One region of the Ruegeria sp. HKCCD7628 genome, then DNA from elsewhere that is predicted to be linked to it. Evidence: riboswitches for the same ligand, from Rfam matches in the RefSeq annotation. Region 1 holds a riboswitch; each other region holds the start of a gene.

What was found. Region 1 has a riboswitch for cobalamin ahead of AC2TAD_RS03475 (DUF1636 family protein). Riboswitches for the same ligand answer to the same signal wherever they lie in the genome.
Region 2: it holds a riboswitch for cobalamin, as region 1 does, so the genes downstream of both, AC2TAD_RS13910 (DUF1636 family protein) here and AC2TAD_RS03475 (DUF1636 family protein) in region 1, are expected to answer to the same signal.
Region 3: it holds a riboswitch for cobalamin, as region 1 does, so the genes downstream of both, AC2TAD_RS05440 (hypothetical protein) here and AC2TAD_RS03475 (DUF1636 family protein) in region 1, are expected to answer to the same signal.

The regions. Positions count from the first base shown of each region.
Region 1 is NZ_JBWVBA010000001.1:690,905-696,633, forward strand. It holds gene AC2TAD_RS03470 (NAD(P)-dependent oxidoreductase) at 758-1,750, opposite strand; cobalamin riboswitch at 1,862-2,070, shown strand; gene AC2TAD_RS03475 (DUF1636 family protein) at 2,156-2,530, shown strand; gene cobW (cobalamin biosynthesis protein CobW) at 2,532-3,587, shown strand; gene cobN (cobaltochelatase subunit CobN) at 3,591-5,729, shown strand, end outside.
Region 2 is NZ_JBWVBA010000006.1:82,277-88,005, reverse strand. It holds gene AC2TAD_RS13920 (ABC transporter substrate-binding protein) at 1-824, opposite strand, end outside; gene AC2TAD_RS13915 (ABC transporter ATP-binding protein) at 821-1,624, opposite strand; gene AC2TAD_RS13910 (DUF1636 family protein) at 1,624-1,980, opposite strand; cobalamin riboswitch at 2,083-2,286, opposite strand; gene AC2TAD_RS13905 (helix-turn-helix domain-containing protein) at 2,413-3,060, shown strand; gene AC2TAD_RS13900 (class II glutamine amidotransferase) at 3,242-4,135, shown strand; gene AC2TAD_RS13895 (protein GlxC) at 4,137-4,820, shown strand; gene AC2TAD_RS13890 (FMN-binding glutamate synthase family protein) at 4,832-5,729, shown strand, end outside.
Region 3 is NZ_JBWVBA010000001.1:1,093,712-1,099,440, forward strand. It holds gene AC2TAD_RS05425 (bifunctional 2',3'-cyclic-nucleotide 2'-phosphodiesterase/3'-nucleotidase) at 146-2,005, shown strand; RNA gene ffs (signal recognition particle sRNA small type) at 2,045-2,143, shown strand; gene AC2TAD_RS05435 (alpha/beta hydrolase family protein) at 2,182-3,039, opposite strand; cobalamin riboswitch at 3,176-3,395, shown strand; gene AC2TAD_RS05440 (hypothetical protein) at 3,478-3,885, shown strand; gene AC2TAD_RS05445 (protein-tyrosine phosphatase family protein) at 3,887-4,375, opposite strand; gene AC2TAD_RS05450 (DNA polymerase III subunit gamma/tau) at 4,509-5,729, shown strand, end outside.

The DNA of each region.
Region 1 (5,729 bases):
AAATCATTGACTTAGCCCTGTGGTGCTCGGGTGTGACACAAAGTGGGACACACCTACGATGAAATTGTCATCCTATCTAACCCTCTCAAGACATGGCGTTTATTACTCCCGGTGGCCAATCCCTCCGTCCATAGAACAAAAGCGAACATCTGTAAAAATATCGCTGCTTTAGCGAAAACTACTGGGTTGCCCTCTGCAACGCCCACGTCCTCCGGGATGGATTAAAAACCATAAGTGACAATCTGGATAGCCGAGTGCGCCATTGAACTCAGGGCAACGCTGCGCGCGTTGGCGTGCGCCGATTGATGTTAGGCTTACCGCTTTCAAGCGAAAGTCACAAATACGGTCTTTGATCTGAAAAAAGGACGCTGACTTTCACTAAGACACAAGCGTTTTTCGATGTGCGACTGGAAAAAAGCAACTTGGCATACATGCTTGCACGACCTTGTAATCGCGAAGTAAGCAGGCGAAATCCTACTGAACGCATAGGCATGAACCAAGCGGGCAGTACCGGATCTACGGAAAACGGGCGGCTCGCGGGAATGCAAGCTCGAAACTTGCGACATGATTGGCACTTAGTATCTGAACAGGTTTTCCTAGGGTTTGTCTATTGACGATACTTAGGTTTATCCGCACACAAATTGACTGTTGCCCCGGTGGTTCAGGTAGTTCAGTGACCTGAAAAAGTGGCAGCGAGCCCAACACTCGCCGCCTCTTTTCCAAGCCGGGCAAAGCGTTTTCGCGCAGTGCAATTGCGTCATTCGGCCCGACGTCCCTGAGGAATAACCTCGTATCCGGACGCTTCCGGCTCGTAGTCTTCCATTTCGGACGGGAAGCCGGGGGCCGTGATATCCAGCCCGGTGGCCTCTTCCAACCGCTTGATAATATTAGGTGATAACTCTCGGTCGCCATAGCGGGCGATGCCGTCGTCAAAGATACGCATCATCACCGGGTTGATCTCGAGCGGCACCCCCGCCCGGTCCGCCACATCCTGAAACAGGCCAATGTCCTTTTTCACCAAATCCATCGTGAACGAAATGTCCCGCGAGCCGTTCAGAATGACTTGGCTTTCGGTTTCATGCACGAAGGATGTCCCGGATGAGATCTTGATTGCCTCGTATGTGGTGTTCAGATCCATCCCGGCGGCTTTGGCGGTCACAAGTGCTTCTGCGCAGGTGATCAGGTTGGCGGTGGCGAGGTAATTGGTCAGCACTTTCAACACCGAAGCGGTCCCTAGGTCACCGGTATGCAGAACCCGTCGGCCCATGGTGGTCAGAAAGGGCAGTATGCGCTCGAATGTGGCCCGGTCGCAGCCCGCGAAGATCGAGATATTGCCCGTCGCGGCGCGATGACAGCCACCCGATACAGGACAGTCTACCGCTGCGCCGCCACGTTCGATCACCTGGGCGCCCAATCGCTTGACTTCAGCTTCATCAGTGGTGGACATCTCCATCCAGATTTTGCCGGGGCTGACCTCAGGCAGCATCTCCTGCATCACCGCGTCCGAAGCGGCAGGCGATGGCAGGCAAGTAATAACCGCGTCGCAATCGCGCATCAGCTGGGCCGGGCTTTCGGCGGCCTTGGCCCCCTGTGACACGAAGCCGTCGACGAGGTCAGAGTTCAAATCATGTACCGTCAGTTCGATCCCGTTGCGCAGCAAAGACCCTGACAGTTTGCCGCCCACATTGCCCAAGCCGATAAAGCCCACCTTCATGCGATACACCTCCTTTTTTGGCGTCGTTTTGTTCATGGCACCATGCCGCCCCACCCAAAGTCATGCCGCCCAGCGACGCTGTCAGGTCGCTTTTAACCCGAGGTGCGAAAGATGTTTGCGACTCGCTTGACAAGGGCCTGCCCGGTGCCGCATGTCCGATCCGTTGGTGTCCATCTGCAGATGGATGAAAAGGGAATGCGTCAGCGGGTCATCCGTCAAACGCAGCCGCCCCCGCGACCGTGACCGGAGAGGGTGCCCAAGCCACTGGCCAACAAGGCCGGGAAGGCGGGTCATCCGACAGGGTAACCGCCCTGAAATCCGCAAGCCGGGAGACCTGCCAGCACCCGCGATTGAAACCGGACGGGGTGTTCCGGTGCCGGGTCACGCACGACCCGCATGAAACCCCGTCCCCCACGATGAGGATTTAGGGGGATGAGAGACATGACCGAAACCGCTCCGGTCGAGCTGCTGGTTTGCACCACCTGCCGCCGCGGCCTACCCATTGAAGATGACGCCCAACGCCCAGGCACGTTGCTGCACAAGGCGTTGGAACAGGCTGAACTGCCCGAGGGCGTGGCGCTGAAGGCTGTTGAATGCCTGTCGAATTGCGATCAGGGCTGTTCCATCGTGCTGCGCGGCGGGCCGGAACGCTGGACCTTTGTTTATGAGAACCTGAACGAAGTCGATCATGTCGACGTGATCGTAGACGGTGCCACCAAGTATCTGGCCACCGAAGACGGTCTGGTCAAATGGCGCGAGCGCCCCGAACATTTCCGCAAAAACTGCGCCTCGCGTATTCCCCCGATTGGAGCCTGACATGTCCACTTTGGAAAAACTCCCCGTTACTGTGATCACCGGCTTTTTGGGTTCGGGCAAGACCACGCTGGTGCGACACCTGATGCAGAACCCGCAGGGCAAGCGTCTGGCCGTTGTGGTCAACGAGTTTGGCGATGTCGGCGTGGACGGCGATATCCTGAAATCCTGCGCCATCCCCGATTGCCCGGCGGAAAACATCATGGAACTGGCCAATGGCTGCATTTGCTGCACCGTGGCCGATGATTTCATCCCCACGATCGAGGCGCTGATGGCGCTGGAGCCGCGCCCCGAGCATATCCTGATCGAAACCTCTGGTCTGGCGCTGCCCAAGCCGCTGCTGAAAGCGTTCGACTGGCCCGATATCCGATCCAAGATCACCGTTGACGGCGTGATAGCGCTGGCCGACGCCGAGGCCGTTGCCGCCGGTCGCTTTGCCCCGAATGTCGCGGCGGTGGATGCCCAGCGTCTGGCCGACGATTCCATCGACCACGAAACGCCTCTGTCCGAGGTGTTCGAGGATCAGATCTCCTGCGCCGACATCATCCTGCTGACCAAGCCTGATCTGGCCGGCCCCGAAGGTGTCGCCAAAGCCAAAGAGATCATCGCCGCAGAGGCCCCGCGCCCTCTGCCGGTCGTCGAAGTGGCCGAAGGCGTTGTGGACGTGCGCGTCGTGCTGGGTCTTGAGGCTGCCGCCGAGGATGACATGGAGGCGCGGCCCAGCCATCACGATGGCCACCATGATCACGAGCACGATGATTTCGAAAGCATCATCGTCGAGCTGCCGGAACAGACCGACCCGGCCGATCTGGTCGCGAAAATCGAACGTCTGGCCAAGGAACTGAACATCCTGCGCGTCAAAGGCTATGCCGCTGTTCAGGGCAAGCCAATGCGCCTTCTGGTTCAGGCTGTGGGCGCGCGCGTGCGTCATCAGTACGACCGTCCGTGGCAGCCCGGCGAAGAGCGCCGTTCGCGTCTGGTGGTGATTGCCGAGCATGACGACATCAAAGAGGCTGAAATCCGCGACATCCTCGCGGGCGTCACCGAGGCTGCCGAGTAAACCATGCACGTCGTCTTCCGCGAAAGCCACGGGTTAGAGGAATCCGAAACACCAACCGATCTGGGCCAGAGCCCGGCGGATTTGGTGGTGCTGTCGTTCTCAGACAGCGACCTTGGTGCTTTCGCGGCAGGCTGGCATCGCGGCGGCGGGCCCGAGGGTCGGATGCCGACCTTGCGGCTGGCCAATCTGACGGCACTGAAACATCCCCTCTCGGTGGATACCTATGTCGAGCAGACGCTGGAGGGCGCCAAGGGCATCCTGATCCGACTGATCGGCGGGGTGCCCTATTGGTCCTACGGACTGCAGCAGGTTCTATCGCTTGCGCAGACCAAAGGGATTGCTGTGGCCGTGCTGCCCGCCGACGGGCGCGAGGATACGCGGCTGGATGACTATTCGACCCTGCCCGTCTCCACCCTGCGCCGCTTGGCGCATCTTTGCGACACCGGTGGCGAGGTTGCAGCACAAGCCGCTTTGGCGCAGATGGCATTGGCAGCTGGTCTGTATGCGGGCCCGGTGATGGGCACCAAGTCCTTGCCCGACTGCGGCGCATGGTGCCCGGACCGCGGCGTGATCCCGGCGGAACAGGCGTTTTCCGGGGATGCGAAACGCATCCTCGTCACCTTCTACCGCGCTTATCTGACATCCGCCGACACCGCCCCCGTGGCCGCCCTAATCCGCAGTCTGCGCGCACGTGGATTTGAAGCCGTGGGGCTCTTCGCCCCCTCTCTGAAAGCCCCGGCTGCTGCCGACTGGCTGCGCGACACCATCGTATCGCTGGCCCCATCCGCGATCATCAACGCCACGTCCTTCTCAGGCAAAGGCGCGTCTGGCACCTCGCCCTTAGATGCTGCGAATGTGCCCGTCTTCCAAGTCGCACTGGCCACTTCGCGCCGCAAAGCCTGGGCCGAAGCGGAACGCGGCCTCTCGCCCGCCGACCTCGCCATGCATGTGGTGCTGCCCGAGGTGGACGGGCGGATTTCAGCAGGCATCGCCTCGTTCAAGGAGCCGGGCAAGCGCGACCAGCATCTGGAATATTCCCGCTTTGCCCACCGGGCCGAAGAGGAACGGATCGAGGCCATCCTTGACCGTGTTACCGGCTGGCTGAACTTGCAAGACAAACCCAAATCCGATCAGGTGCCCGCGCTGGTTCTGTCCACCTATCCCGGCAAAGACTGGCAGATGGCCCATGCGGTCGGTCTGGACGCGCTGGCCTCGGCCGAGGCAATGCTGTCCGACCTACAGGCCGAGGGCTATGACACCGCCCCTGCCGAACCGATTTCTGAAACTCTGTTGGACGCGCGGATCGCATGGCCCCTTGCCGACTATCAGGCCGCGCTGGCCGACCTACCCGAACAGCTACGCACCGACCTGCAAACCGTCTGGGGTGCGCCCGAGAGTGATCCCGCTTTCGCGGATGGTGCCTTCCACTTCACCGCGCTGCGCCGGAGCAAAGTTCTGGTCGCACTGCAACCCGAGCGCGGCGCGCCCGAGCTGCGCGATGACAACTATCACGACCTGTCACGCACCCCGCGCCACAGCTATGTCGCCTTCTACCTGTGGCTGCGCAAAAGCCTGCGCACCGACGCGCTGATCCATATCGGTGCCCATGGCACGTTGGAATGGCTGCCCGGCAAATCCGTCGCGCTCTCAGCCGATTGCTGGCCCGAAGCGCTTATCCGCGATCTGCCGGTGATCTACCCTTTCATCGTCAATGACCCCGGCGAGGCCGCGCAAGCCAAGCGTCGGATCGGAGCCGTCACACTGGGCCACATCCCGCCCGCTTTGAAAGAAAGCGGTACACCGGATCGGATGGTACGGCTGGAGTCCCTGCTGGACGAGTTCTCGAACGCCGATGGTCTGGACCCCAAGCGCCGCGACCGACTGCAAGAGGATATCCGCGACGAGGCACAGGCCATAGGGCTGGAGAGCGATCTGGGTCTGGATCAGGCCACCTGCACCGCCGAGGCGATCACCCGCATCGACCGCTTTGTCTGCGACATCAAGGAAAGCCAGTTCGGCGACGGGCTGCACATCTTTGGCCGGGTGCCCGAGGTCACGGGCAATTTCGACCCCGCGCCCTCGGCCCAGTCTGAACACCGCGCATTGATTGATGCGCTGGCCGGAAAGCGGATTGAGGCCGGG
Region 2 (5,729 bases), on a different contig from region 1:
GACATAACAGGATGTTCTTGCAGAAACCTGAACGTATCCGCCGCTCCTTTTCCGGTTTGATAATCCAACAGCACTAAAAACTCAGGGTTCGCGGCTGCCACGGTTTCCCATGACGTGCGACCCCAGCTTGTGTCCATATCACGGGTAACGTTGAGACCACCCGCCGCTGCTATCATAGCGTTGGGGATTGCGTATTTCCCAGCAGTGAACGGAGCGTCCGCCGGGCCATCCAACAGAAACACTCGAGGTTTCGGTAAGTCTGCGGTTTGTGCCTCGATTGCGGTCAGTTCATCCTTCCAACCAGATACAAGCGCTTCGGCCTTGTCTTCGACATGCATGACTTTGCCCAGCCGCAGAATGTCGTCAAACAAAAGGTCCATGCTGGCCTCGGGGCGGTCTTTATGCAGATGAACGCAGCTTTCAGTCAGGATCATGGTTTTGATCCCGAACGGGGCAAGTGTTTCTGGCGTTACATCACCACCGGGACGCATTCCATAGTACCAGCCGGCGAAGAACAGATCGGGTTCTACCGCGACAATATTTTCCACCGATGGATATTTCGGTGCCAGTTCGGGGATATCTCCACGTAGCGTGTCGAATTCAGGACTGGTTTTGTACCAGCCGGTGATGCCCGTGAGGCCGACGATTTTGTCTTGCAGACCCAGCGCAAAGGCCATGTCGGTCATGTTCATGTCATGTACGACCAACCGTTCGGGCTGGGTTTCAAACACCAGCGGTTCACCACAATTGTCTACGGTCACTTCATGCGCAGCAACACCGCTCGCCATGGCCATAACCAGAGCCACGGACAAGATATGTTTCATTTTGGAAATCTCCTGGAGGGTTGGGAAACAGTGGTTTTTCGTATGTCCAGCGCGGGGATCATCCGACCGTCGTGCTGAAAGAATAAGTAGTCGACGCCGAACGTGTCGCGCACATGTTGAGTCGTCAGGACCTCGGAAACAGGGCCAAACCCGGTCAGCCGGGTAGATTTCATCAACGCGACATGGGTGGCGAATTCGGGGATCATGACAATGTCATGGACAATCATTATGACGGTTATCCCCAGTCCAGCGACCAGCGACAACATCCGCCCTTTGGCGTCGGGATCCAAATGGTTCGTCGGTTCGTCCAAAAACAGAAGAGTAGGGTTCTGCGCCAGCGCACGCGCGATATGGGCGCGCTGACGTTCGCCACCCGACAACACTGCCATGCGCTTGTCGGCAAGCTCCAAAAGGCCGGTCAGGTCCAGAATTCGCGTCAAGTCGTTTGCGTGATCTTCAGAGGAGCGGTCCGAGCGAATTGGAATTTGCCCAAGTGCCACATAGTCACGCAGATGCAAGCGCCCATCGGGATATTCCTGCTGACTGACGACGGCAATTTTTCGGGCGCGCTCCGTCGCTGACAGTGTCTTCAAGCTCTGCTCTTGCACCAGAACGTCGCCTTCGGACAGAGCTTCAGCGCCACAAAGTAAGTTCAGCAGAGTGGTTTTGCCAGCGCCATTCGGACCGGCAATGGCCAGAACCGACCCCTCTTCAAGGTCGAACGAGATGTCTTGCAACAGAACGTCACCGTGAAAAGAATAGTAGGCTACACCACGCGCCTGCAGGAAGGGTCTGGTCATCATCGAGCTCCTCGAACAGCCAACGCCGGCATGCGCGCCAATGTCTTGGTTATCAGAGGCGCCGGCCTGTCTGTGGCCTTTGTCCAACCAGTTGCGCTGCCCAGGTATTGCGCGGCGAATTGGGCAAGAGCATTCAGCTCTTGCTCGGTGCCGATATCACCAAACAGGTATTGGGCTTTTCCTAGGGCCTGAAATCCGACAGTGACCGGGTGATCGCATCCAGCCATACAGTCTACTGTGCGCACTGCGAAACCCGCAGGCAATTCAGGGCACAAGGCATCCGCAATGTGCTGCGCTGCCTCCAAACCCTGACAGGTCGCGCAGATCAGAACAAAATGATCAGTGGGCTCGGCCATCAAGCGTCTGTTCCACGGCCCCTGGGGCCGTACTGAAACGCGGTCGCGCATAAAGGCGTACGAGGTACCATCAAGCCTCCTTCCAGGACGCCCCGCCCCGGGTTGGTTTCGGTTGCGATGGCAGGTCTCCTGACTTGCGGGTCGAGGCTTGGCCACCCTTCCCGACATTATTCACGTCAGTGGGATATTGGCTTCGCTCACCGCCTACAGTTGCGGGGGCAGTTACGGACTTGGCACTTAAACCTCACCGTATTCCCTTTTCACCGCTGGAGCATGCCCCAGGGAACCATCAAATGCGTCACTGCCCGAGATCAGATCGCCGGTCAACACAAATCACCGGAGGTTGCGCAGGAATGTAGTTTTGAAAATATGTTTCCCTTCAAGAAAATTGCAGGCGATAACGACGAAGCGAAAGGCGTTAAGGATAGGTTGGTGAAAGCATCAAACGATAGGTCCAAACCTCAGTTTTCTCAGGATCCCCACAAGGTCAGGGACCCCGGTGAAAAGAACCTCGAAACGGCGATCGGTCGTGAAATCCGCGCGTTGAGGTTGCAGCAGGGCGTGACAATTGCGGAATTGTCGGGGCTGACCGGGTTATCCATCAGTATGCTGTCAAAAATCGAAAACGGCTACACATCGCCTTCATTGACGACGCTACAATCGCTGGCCAATGCTCTGAGCACACCGATCACTGCATTTTTCCGCAGATATGAAGAAACCCGAAACGCAACCCACACCAAAGCGGGAAAGGGCGTTGAAACAGAGAGAGCCGGGACACGCGCAGGCCATCAATACAGCCTTTTGGGTCATATGGGGTCTAATGCCAGTGGTGTTGTGGTCGAACCCTATCTGATCACGCTGACGGAAGAGTCCGACACTTTCCCGACGTTCCAGCATGACGGGATTGAAATGCTCTACATGCTTGAAGGCGAAGTCGATTACAGACACGGCGATCAAATTTACCTGCTGGAGCCGGGTGATACGTTGTTCTTTGATGCGGACGCACCGCATGGACCCGAGGTGCTGCGCAAACTGCCAGCCCGCTACCTGTCGATCATCTCATATCCGCAGACGCGTTAGTCACGATTCGGCGATTGATAAACCGCTGCTGAGGTTTTGCGGGGTTGCTCTCCGTGATTTTTGAATGCGGGGGAAATAGATAGCCGAAAATATTCCCCTTATGAATATTAATTTCCCTTTGTTGATAACCTGAAGTTCAGGTGTTAGCGTCTGCCCAACTCAACACAGGAGAAGCTGACACATGTGTGGAATTGTCGGCCTTTTTTTGAAGGACAAAACGCTCGAGCCTCAATTGGGCGCGATGCTGACAGATATGCTGATCACAATGACAGATCGCGGCCCGGACAGCGCCGGGATCGCGATTTATGGACCTGTCGGAGATCAGGCAAAGCTCACCGTGCAATCCGACAATCCGGACGCGGATTTTCAGACTCTGGCCGAAGATTTGGCCGACGTCTTGACCAGCCCCGTCAGCTTGGGCCGCAATGACACTCATGCGGTTCTGAGCGTGGCCAACGACAAAGTCAGCGCTGCGCGGCAGGCCCTGAGGGAATTGCGCCCTGGCCTACGGATCATGTCCGATGGCGATGCGATCGAAATTTATAAAGAAGTTGGATTGCCTCGAGAGGTGGCGGAGCGGTTCCAATTGACCTCGATGTCCGGCAGCCACGGGATTGGCCATACACGCATGGCCACTGAATCCGCCGTCACCACAGAAGGGGCGCACCCGTTCAACACCGGCGCGGATCAGTGCTTGGTGCATAACGGATCGCTGTCCAACCACAACGCCCTGCGCCGCAAACTGATGCGCGAGGGCGTGCGGATCGAATCCATGAACGATACCGAGGTCGGCGCGGCCTATCTGACATGGAAAATGCAAAACGGGGCCACTCTGGGTGAGGCGCTGGAAAGCAGCCTTGAGGATCTCGACGGGTTCTTTACCTTTGTGGTCGGCACCAAGGATGGGTTCGGCGTGGTTCGCGACCCCATCGCCTGCAAACCGGCGGTAATGGCCGAGACCGATCAATATGTGGCCTTTGGCAGCGAGTATCGCGCCTTGGTCAACCTGCCGGGAATCGAGGATGCCCGCGTCTGGGAACCCGAACCCGCAACCGTCTATTTCTGGAGCCACTAAAATGCAGAGCTATGATGTTGCCGAACAGGGCCTGCGCGGGCTGAACGCCGCCCTTCAGGCCCAAAGCACCGAGACAAACCAGACCCAGTGGCAGGTTCAGAACCCCAAGGGCAGCCATGCCATCGCTGTCGGTCTGGATGCCCCGATTGAGGTCACGGTCAAAGGCTCAACCGGCTATTACTGCGCGGGGATGAACCAGCAGGCGACCGTTCGGGTCGAAGGCTCTGTTGGGCCGGGCGTGGCCGAGAACATGATGTCGGGCACTGTGATCGTTGAAGGCGATGCCAGTCAATATGCCGGGGCCACGGGCCATGGCGGGTTGTTGGTGATCAAGGGCAATGCCAGCTCGCGCTGCGGGATTTCCATGAAGGGGATCGACATTGTGGTGCATGGCAATATCGGCCATATGTCCGCCTTCATGGCGCAAGCGGGGACGCTGGTGGTCTGCGGTGATGCGGGCGACGCGCTGGGGGTTTCATTGTACGAGGCGCGGCTATTCGTGCGCGGCTCGGTCAAAAGTCTGGGCGCGGATTGCATTGAAAAAGAGATGCGTCCCGAACATCTGACCCTGTTGCAAGACCTGCTGGAGCGCGCGGGCGCGGATGCCAAGCCGGAAGAGTTCAAACGCTATGGCTCGGCTCGGCAGCTTTACAATTTCGATGTCGACAACGCGGCAGAATACTGAGGAAGACGGTTATGGACGATCACACACCACGCACGATGCCGATACAGTCTGAAACGTTTTCAAACCCGGTCAACGCGGAAATCCGGCGGGCGGCGGCAACGGGCATCTATGACATTCGCGGCGGCGGCGCGAAACGCAAAGTACCGCATTTCGACGACCTGTTGTTTCTGGGGGCCTCGGTCAGCCGCTATCCTCTGGAGGGCTATCGCGAACGCTGTGACACCTCGGTCACGCTGGGCACGCGCTTTGCCAAGAACCCGATCCAGCTGGATATCCCGATCACCATCGCGGGCATGAGTTTCGGTGCGCTGTCTGGCCCCGCGAAAGAGGCGCTGGGTCGCGGAGCGTCAGCTGCCGGTACGTCGACCACCACCGGTGACGGTGGTATGACGCCCGAGGAACGCGGTCATTCCTCGAAACTGGTTTATCAGTATCTGCCTTCGCGCTATGGCATGAACCCCGACGATCTGCGCAAAGCCGACGCGATCGAGATTGTGGTGGGGCAGGGCGCCAAACCCGGCGGTGGCGGGATGCTTTTGGGTCAAAAGATCAGCGACCGCGTGGCCGAGATGCGGACCCTGCCCAAAGGGATCGACCAGCGCTCGGCCTGTCGGCACCCGGATTGGACGGGCCCGGATGACCTTGAGATCAAGATCTTAGAGTTGCGCGAAATCACCGGCTGGCAAGTACCGATCTATGTGAAGGTCGGCGCGACGCGACCCTATTACGACACGGCGCTGGCGGTGAAAGCCGGGGCTGATGTGGTGGTGATGGACGGGATGCAGGGCGGCACCGCGGCCACGCAGGATGTCTTCATCGAACATGTGGGTATCCCGACGCTGGCCTGTATCCGCCCCGCCGTGCAGGCATTGCAAGATCTGGGTGTGCATCGCGAGGTGCAACTGGTGA
Region 3 (5,729 bases), 400 kb from region 1:
CACGAGCACCGGATCGTTGCAACGACATTTCTGCCTCGTGGGAAATTGAGGAGATAATGTGATCAACTCAAACTCTGCCTTGAAACTTGCGTCAAATACTCTTTTTGTTGAAATAGGTTAACCAAAAACGTCTAAAAGTAGAGTATTGCAACATCCCCCTTCTTCTCTAAGCGCAACGATCAGGATTTTGGGAACCTCGGATCTGCATATGAATGTGACCGGGTTTGACTATTATCGGGATGCGCCGGAACCCATGATTGGGTTTACCCGCACAGCCACACTGATCCGCCAAGCTCGAAACGAGGTCAAAGATGCCCTGACCATCTTGCTGGATAACGGGGATTCACTGCAGGGAACGCCTATTGGGGAATGGGCCGTAACACAAACCCAGACCTGTCATCCTCTGATGGAGGCTTTCGAAGCGCTGGATTACGATGCCATCGGACTCGGAAACCATGATTTCGGCTTCGGCTTGCAGGTTCTGGACCGTATCCTGCCCCAATCCCCCTGCCCTGTCCTATGCAGCAACGCGCACCGGTTGGACCGCCCCGGTGCTTGGAGCAGGCAGGCAGTGCTAAACCGAACCATGAAAGCCGGAGGCCGCGAATATCCGATCAAAATCGGCGTTTTTTCAGCCCTGCCGCCGCAAACTGCGAACTGGGAGGCGCACCGGCTAGAGCAAAAGGTCCGCATCGACGATATCCTGTCCACGGCACGACACGTGTCGCAAGAGCTGAAGGCCGCTGGGTGCGATCTTGTGATCGCGCTGGCGCATTCCGGGATTGGCACCGCCCAACCGGAGCCGAATCTGGAAAACGCGGTGATTCCCCTAGCGGCCATCGGGCCAATCGATGCGATTATAGCGGGACATTCACATCTGACTTTGCCGGGCGCGTCGCATGAAGGGTTTGCGTTCGTGGACAGTGCCAAAGGTCAAGTGCACGGCAAGCCGGCTGTCATGCCGGGCAGCGCTGGGTCGCATCTTGGTGTGATTGACCTGACGATGAAACTTGGTGACGACGGAAAATGGCAGGTAGAAACGCACCGTTCACACCTGAAGGCAATCGCACCCGACTTTGTTGGCGCTGAGGTTCCGGAAGACCCCGAACTGTCGCGGATTTTTGCCAAGGCGCACCGCGAAACTCGCGCGCAGTGCAACACGCTCTTTGGACACACGTCGCATCATCTGCACAGCTATTTCAGCTTTTGCGCCTGGGATCGCGGTCTGGCGCTTGTGGCTGCCGCGCAAGCTGCAGCATTGCGGCAGCATATGCAGGGAACTGCCTATGCAGGGCTACCCGTCTTGTCGGCAGTTGCACCGTCAAAATTCGGCGGTCGTGCAGGACCTCGGTTTTTCACCGATATCCCACCCGGGCAGATATGTACGCGCCATGTTGCCGACCTGAACGTGTTTCCGAACGAGATGCAGGCCGTCATTGTCTCGGGCACTGAAATCAAGGATTGGCTGGAAATGTCCGCTGGCGTGCTGAACCAGATGCGGCCGGGTGAACAATCGGACCTTGTGGATACGAATCGCGCCGGACATAATTTTGACGTGCTACACGGGTTAACTTACGCACTAGATCTAGCATCTCCGGCGCGGTTTGACGCAGGTGGCGCAATACTTCATCCCAACAGCCATCGGGTTCGCGGATTGCGATTCAACGGCCGCCCTATCGACACAGATCAGCGCTTTGTTGTCGCGTTGAACAACTATCGCGCCAACGGAGGCGGGAATTTCCCGTTTTCCGAAAACGCGACCCGAATTCCTCTGCCGGTCCTTCCGATTCAACATATTGTACGGGATTACCTGTCGGGCGTCTTACCGATGGACCCTTTGGAAGAGGCACTCCAGCCTTTTCGGTTGTCACCCATACCCGGTGCCCATGCGCTTGTGAAAACCGGAGCGGCCGCTGACCAACACCTGGAAGAACTGGCACGCTACCGCGCCAAAGTCATCGGTCCGGATGCGAAAGGTTTTCTGAATATTCAGCTCTCCCTCTGACGGGTTGCCAAGCATGAACCAAATGCCTATATCCACCGTTGAGAGGTTGGCGCGGGCGAGCGCCTCGCCAACCTGGTCAGGTCCGGAAGGAAGCAGCCACAACGAGCCCCGCTTGGGTCGATGTCCAACCTCTCACTTCATCCCCGACAGTTTTGACCGGTTTAGACACGCAGCACTTATGCGATCAAGCGCGGCCATAGGGACGCGTTGCGACGCGCGAACGCGCCGATATGGCCAATGTCCTTAAGTCCGAATTCCTGCGGCGACAGCACATGACGCCGAGCGCTGGAGCCGTACAGATCTGCCAACCGCCAAACGGCTTCGGGCGGAACCATCTGGTCGTCCTCGAAAGTGAACAGATCGACCGGTTTGCCTTTCTCTGCCCAGGTTGCGGCAGGTAGCGTTTTTCCGATTTCTGGCAGATAATTTTGGGGTGCCGTGCACCACTTGCGCCACTGCCAGTAAACCGATGCAGGCAGGTCGGCCCCAAATCCCACTGCCTTTCCTGGCAGGTATCCAACTGTTTTTACCGCCAGCGGAACATGTCCATACCAGAACAAGGACGCCAACGCGCGATAAGGCCAAGGGTGATCACTGATTGTCACCAGCCCCGAACACACACAGATCATGCGATCTATATGGTCGATATCAGGTTGTATTGGCCCCAACATCCCTCCGACCGAGTGCCCTATGCTCCAGTGTTCTGCGTGTGGGTAACGCTGGCGCATTTCCGCTCTGGCGGCAGGCATGTCGGTCAGCGCCCAATCCGCCATCTTTACCCGCGATTCCTGCAGTAATCCGGTCAGTGAGTGGCCAAAGTCACGATAGTCGTAGGTCAGGCAGGCGATCCCCTGATCCGCTGCCAGCCAATTCGCGAAATGCTGATAGTAATCCCTCGGGACACCGGTCGCACCATGTACAACCACGGCGACTTTGGGATCAGTCACGGGCCGGTACAGGCGCGCCGACAGCATTGCCGAACCGGCAGAAAACCGAAAATCCTCGGTCAGGACGGGGGGTGTATCATCCAGCATAGCGTTGCTCACCTGATCTGAACTGTTCGGTTCACCCCTTATCCCCACTTCTTTGGCCGGGCTGAGTCAAGGGCGCATCAAGATGACCAAACGTCCACTTTGCGCGCGCGCCCGCTTGACTCAAAGCCCGCTCAACCGCTAGCGATGGCGTGATGGTTCTTGTCCCGTGTTGGGACAAGATGAAAAGGGAACACGGTGCGGTTCTGCCCGGTCATGCCGGAACGATCCAATGCCGCGACTGCCCCCGCAACTGTAAGCGGTGAGCAATGCCGAAATACCACTGGCCCGCAAGGCTGGGAAGGTCGGCAACGCTATGACCCGCAAGTCAGGAGACCTGCCATCAAAGCAAAACTGTAACTCGGGCGGGGTATCCGGGCGGGATTGTCAGCGCGCTGTCACACCTGATCTACGCCCCGTTCCCCGCGCGGAGGGCGCATTATGATCTGGAAGACAAAAACGCACCAATTCAGTGCAACCCTATGTCAGAAAACCGGCAAGACCTGCCCGGCTCTGGCGCAGATGGCACGGGCTATTGTGCAGGCGATGGAATCCGCAGTGCCTGCCACGTCGGATGACTTCGCGTTGGACGGCAGCGGAGAGCTGGGCCATTGCCCACAGGGCTGCATCGCCCGATTCCGCGCCCAGAAAGATCAAATTCGCATCTTCTGCGGCACTAGCACGGACGCCTCGCTCGACGCGTTGGATGGTTATGCGGATATGCTGTTCGGCCCCGATGCTGCGGCCCGTCCGGCCGGCCAGTTGCCAGTGCCGCCCTGTGCCATGCTTGAAGTGTCAGAGCTGGCCCCGGCGCAACCAGCACAGCCCCAGCAGCATCTGGCGCTGTAACTCAGTCCGGCGCGCAGGTTGCCCAACGCATCTGCCCGTCGGTTTCAACCGCACAGGGCCGCACGGCGCGCAGGCGGCGCAACGCCGCGTCGGACGCGAAGCCCTGTTCGACCATAAGCCGCAGGGCGATCATGCCCGACCGCCCGCACCCGCCCCGGCAATGCACCAGCACCCGCCCTCCACGCGCCAGAATATGCGCGGCAGACTGGCTGATCCGGGGCCACGCGGCCTCGGTGTCCGGCGACGGCGCGCCAAAATCTTCAATCGGCAGGTGCGTCCAGGTTATGCCCTCGGCGTGCAGGTCATCTCCCAGTTTTCCCGCTCCGGTCTGCTCCATCTCGGAGCTTGTGGTCATCGAAATCACAAGATCGGGCCGCCAGCGGCGAATGATATCCAAATCCCGCGCATACTCCCCCGCGCGCCCCGGCAGCGGCGACAGCGCGAAATGACCGGCCCCGACCTCGACCACGTGAATTGCAAATGGCTCCATCCCCGGCCTCCTTTCCACATAGCTTCTATGCTGTGCAAACTGACCTGCAAACCGAATTTCCCCCAAGGCGGCGGTGGACGCGGGCGGCGGGGGTCTCTAGGCTGCGTCGGAACCCGAATCCGACAGAGCAGATATGACCGACACGCCCAGCCCCGCCTATCAGGTTCTTGCCCGTAAATACCGCCCTGAAACCTTTGCCGATCTGGTCGGGCAGGAGGCCATGGTACGCACGCTGAAAAACGCGTTCGAGGCGGATCGGATCGCGCAAGCCTTTATCATGACCGGCATTCGCGGCACCGGCAAAACCACCACGGCCCGGATCATCGCCAAAGGCATGAACTGCATCGGCCCCGATGGCGAGGGCAAACCGACGACCGAACCCTGCGGCCAGTGCGAACATTGTGTGGCGATCATGGAAGGTCGCCATGTGGACGTGATGGAGATGGACGCCGCCAGCCGGACCGGTGTGAACGATATTCGCGAGATCATCGACAGCGTCCGCTATCGCGCGGCCTCGGCCCGCTACAAGATTTACATCATCGACGAGGTCCACATGCTGTCGACCAGCGCCTTCAACGCGCTGCTCAAGACGCTTGAGGAACCGCCCGAGCATGTGAAGTTTATCTTTGCCACCACCGAGATTCGCAAAGTGCCGGTGACAGTCCTGTCCCGATGTCAGCGCTTTGACCTGCGACGGATCGAGCCCGAGGACATGATCGGCCTACTGCGCAAGATCGCCGATGCCGAAGGCGCACAGATCGCCGAAGACGCGATGGCACTAATCACCCGCGCCGCCGAGGGTTCAGCCCGCGATGCGACCTCTCTTCTGGATCAGGCGATTTCACACGGCGCCGGGGAAACCAGCGCCGATCAGGTGCGTGCGATGCTGGGTCTGGCCGACCGGGGCCGAGTGCTGGACCTGATGGACATGATCCTGCGTGGCGATGCCGCCGGGGCGCTGACCGAACTTGGCGCACAATATGCCGAAGGCGCCGACCCGCTGGCCGTGCTGCGCGATCTGGCCGAGATCACTCATTGGGTGTCGGTGGTAAAGATCACGCCGGATGCCGCTGAAGACCCGACTGTGCCCCCAGATGAACGCGCGCGGGGTCAGCAAATGGCCGAGGCCCTGCCGATGCGGGTCCTGACCCGCATGTGGCAGATGTTGTTGAAAGCGCTCGAGGAAGTCTCAGCCGCGCCCAACGCCATGATGGCCGCCGAGATGGCCGTGATCCGCCTGACCCATGTGTCTGACCTGCCCAGCCCAGAAGAACTGATCAAACGGTTGCAAGACGCGCCTCCCCCACCGCCAAACGGCGGGCCCGGCGGCGGAATGACCGCATCATCACACGCC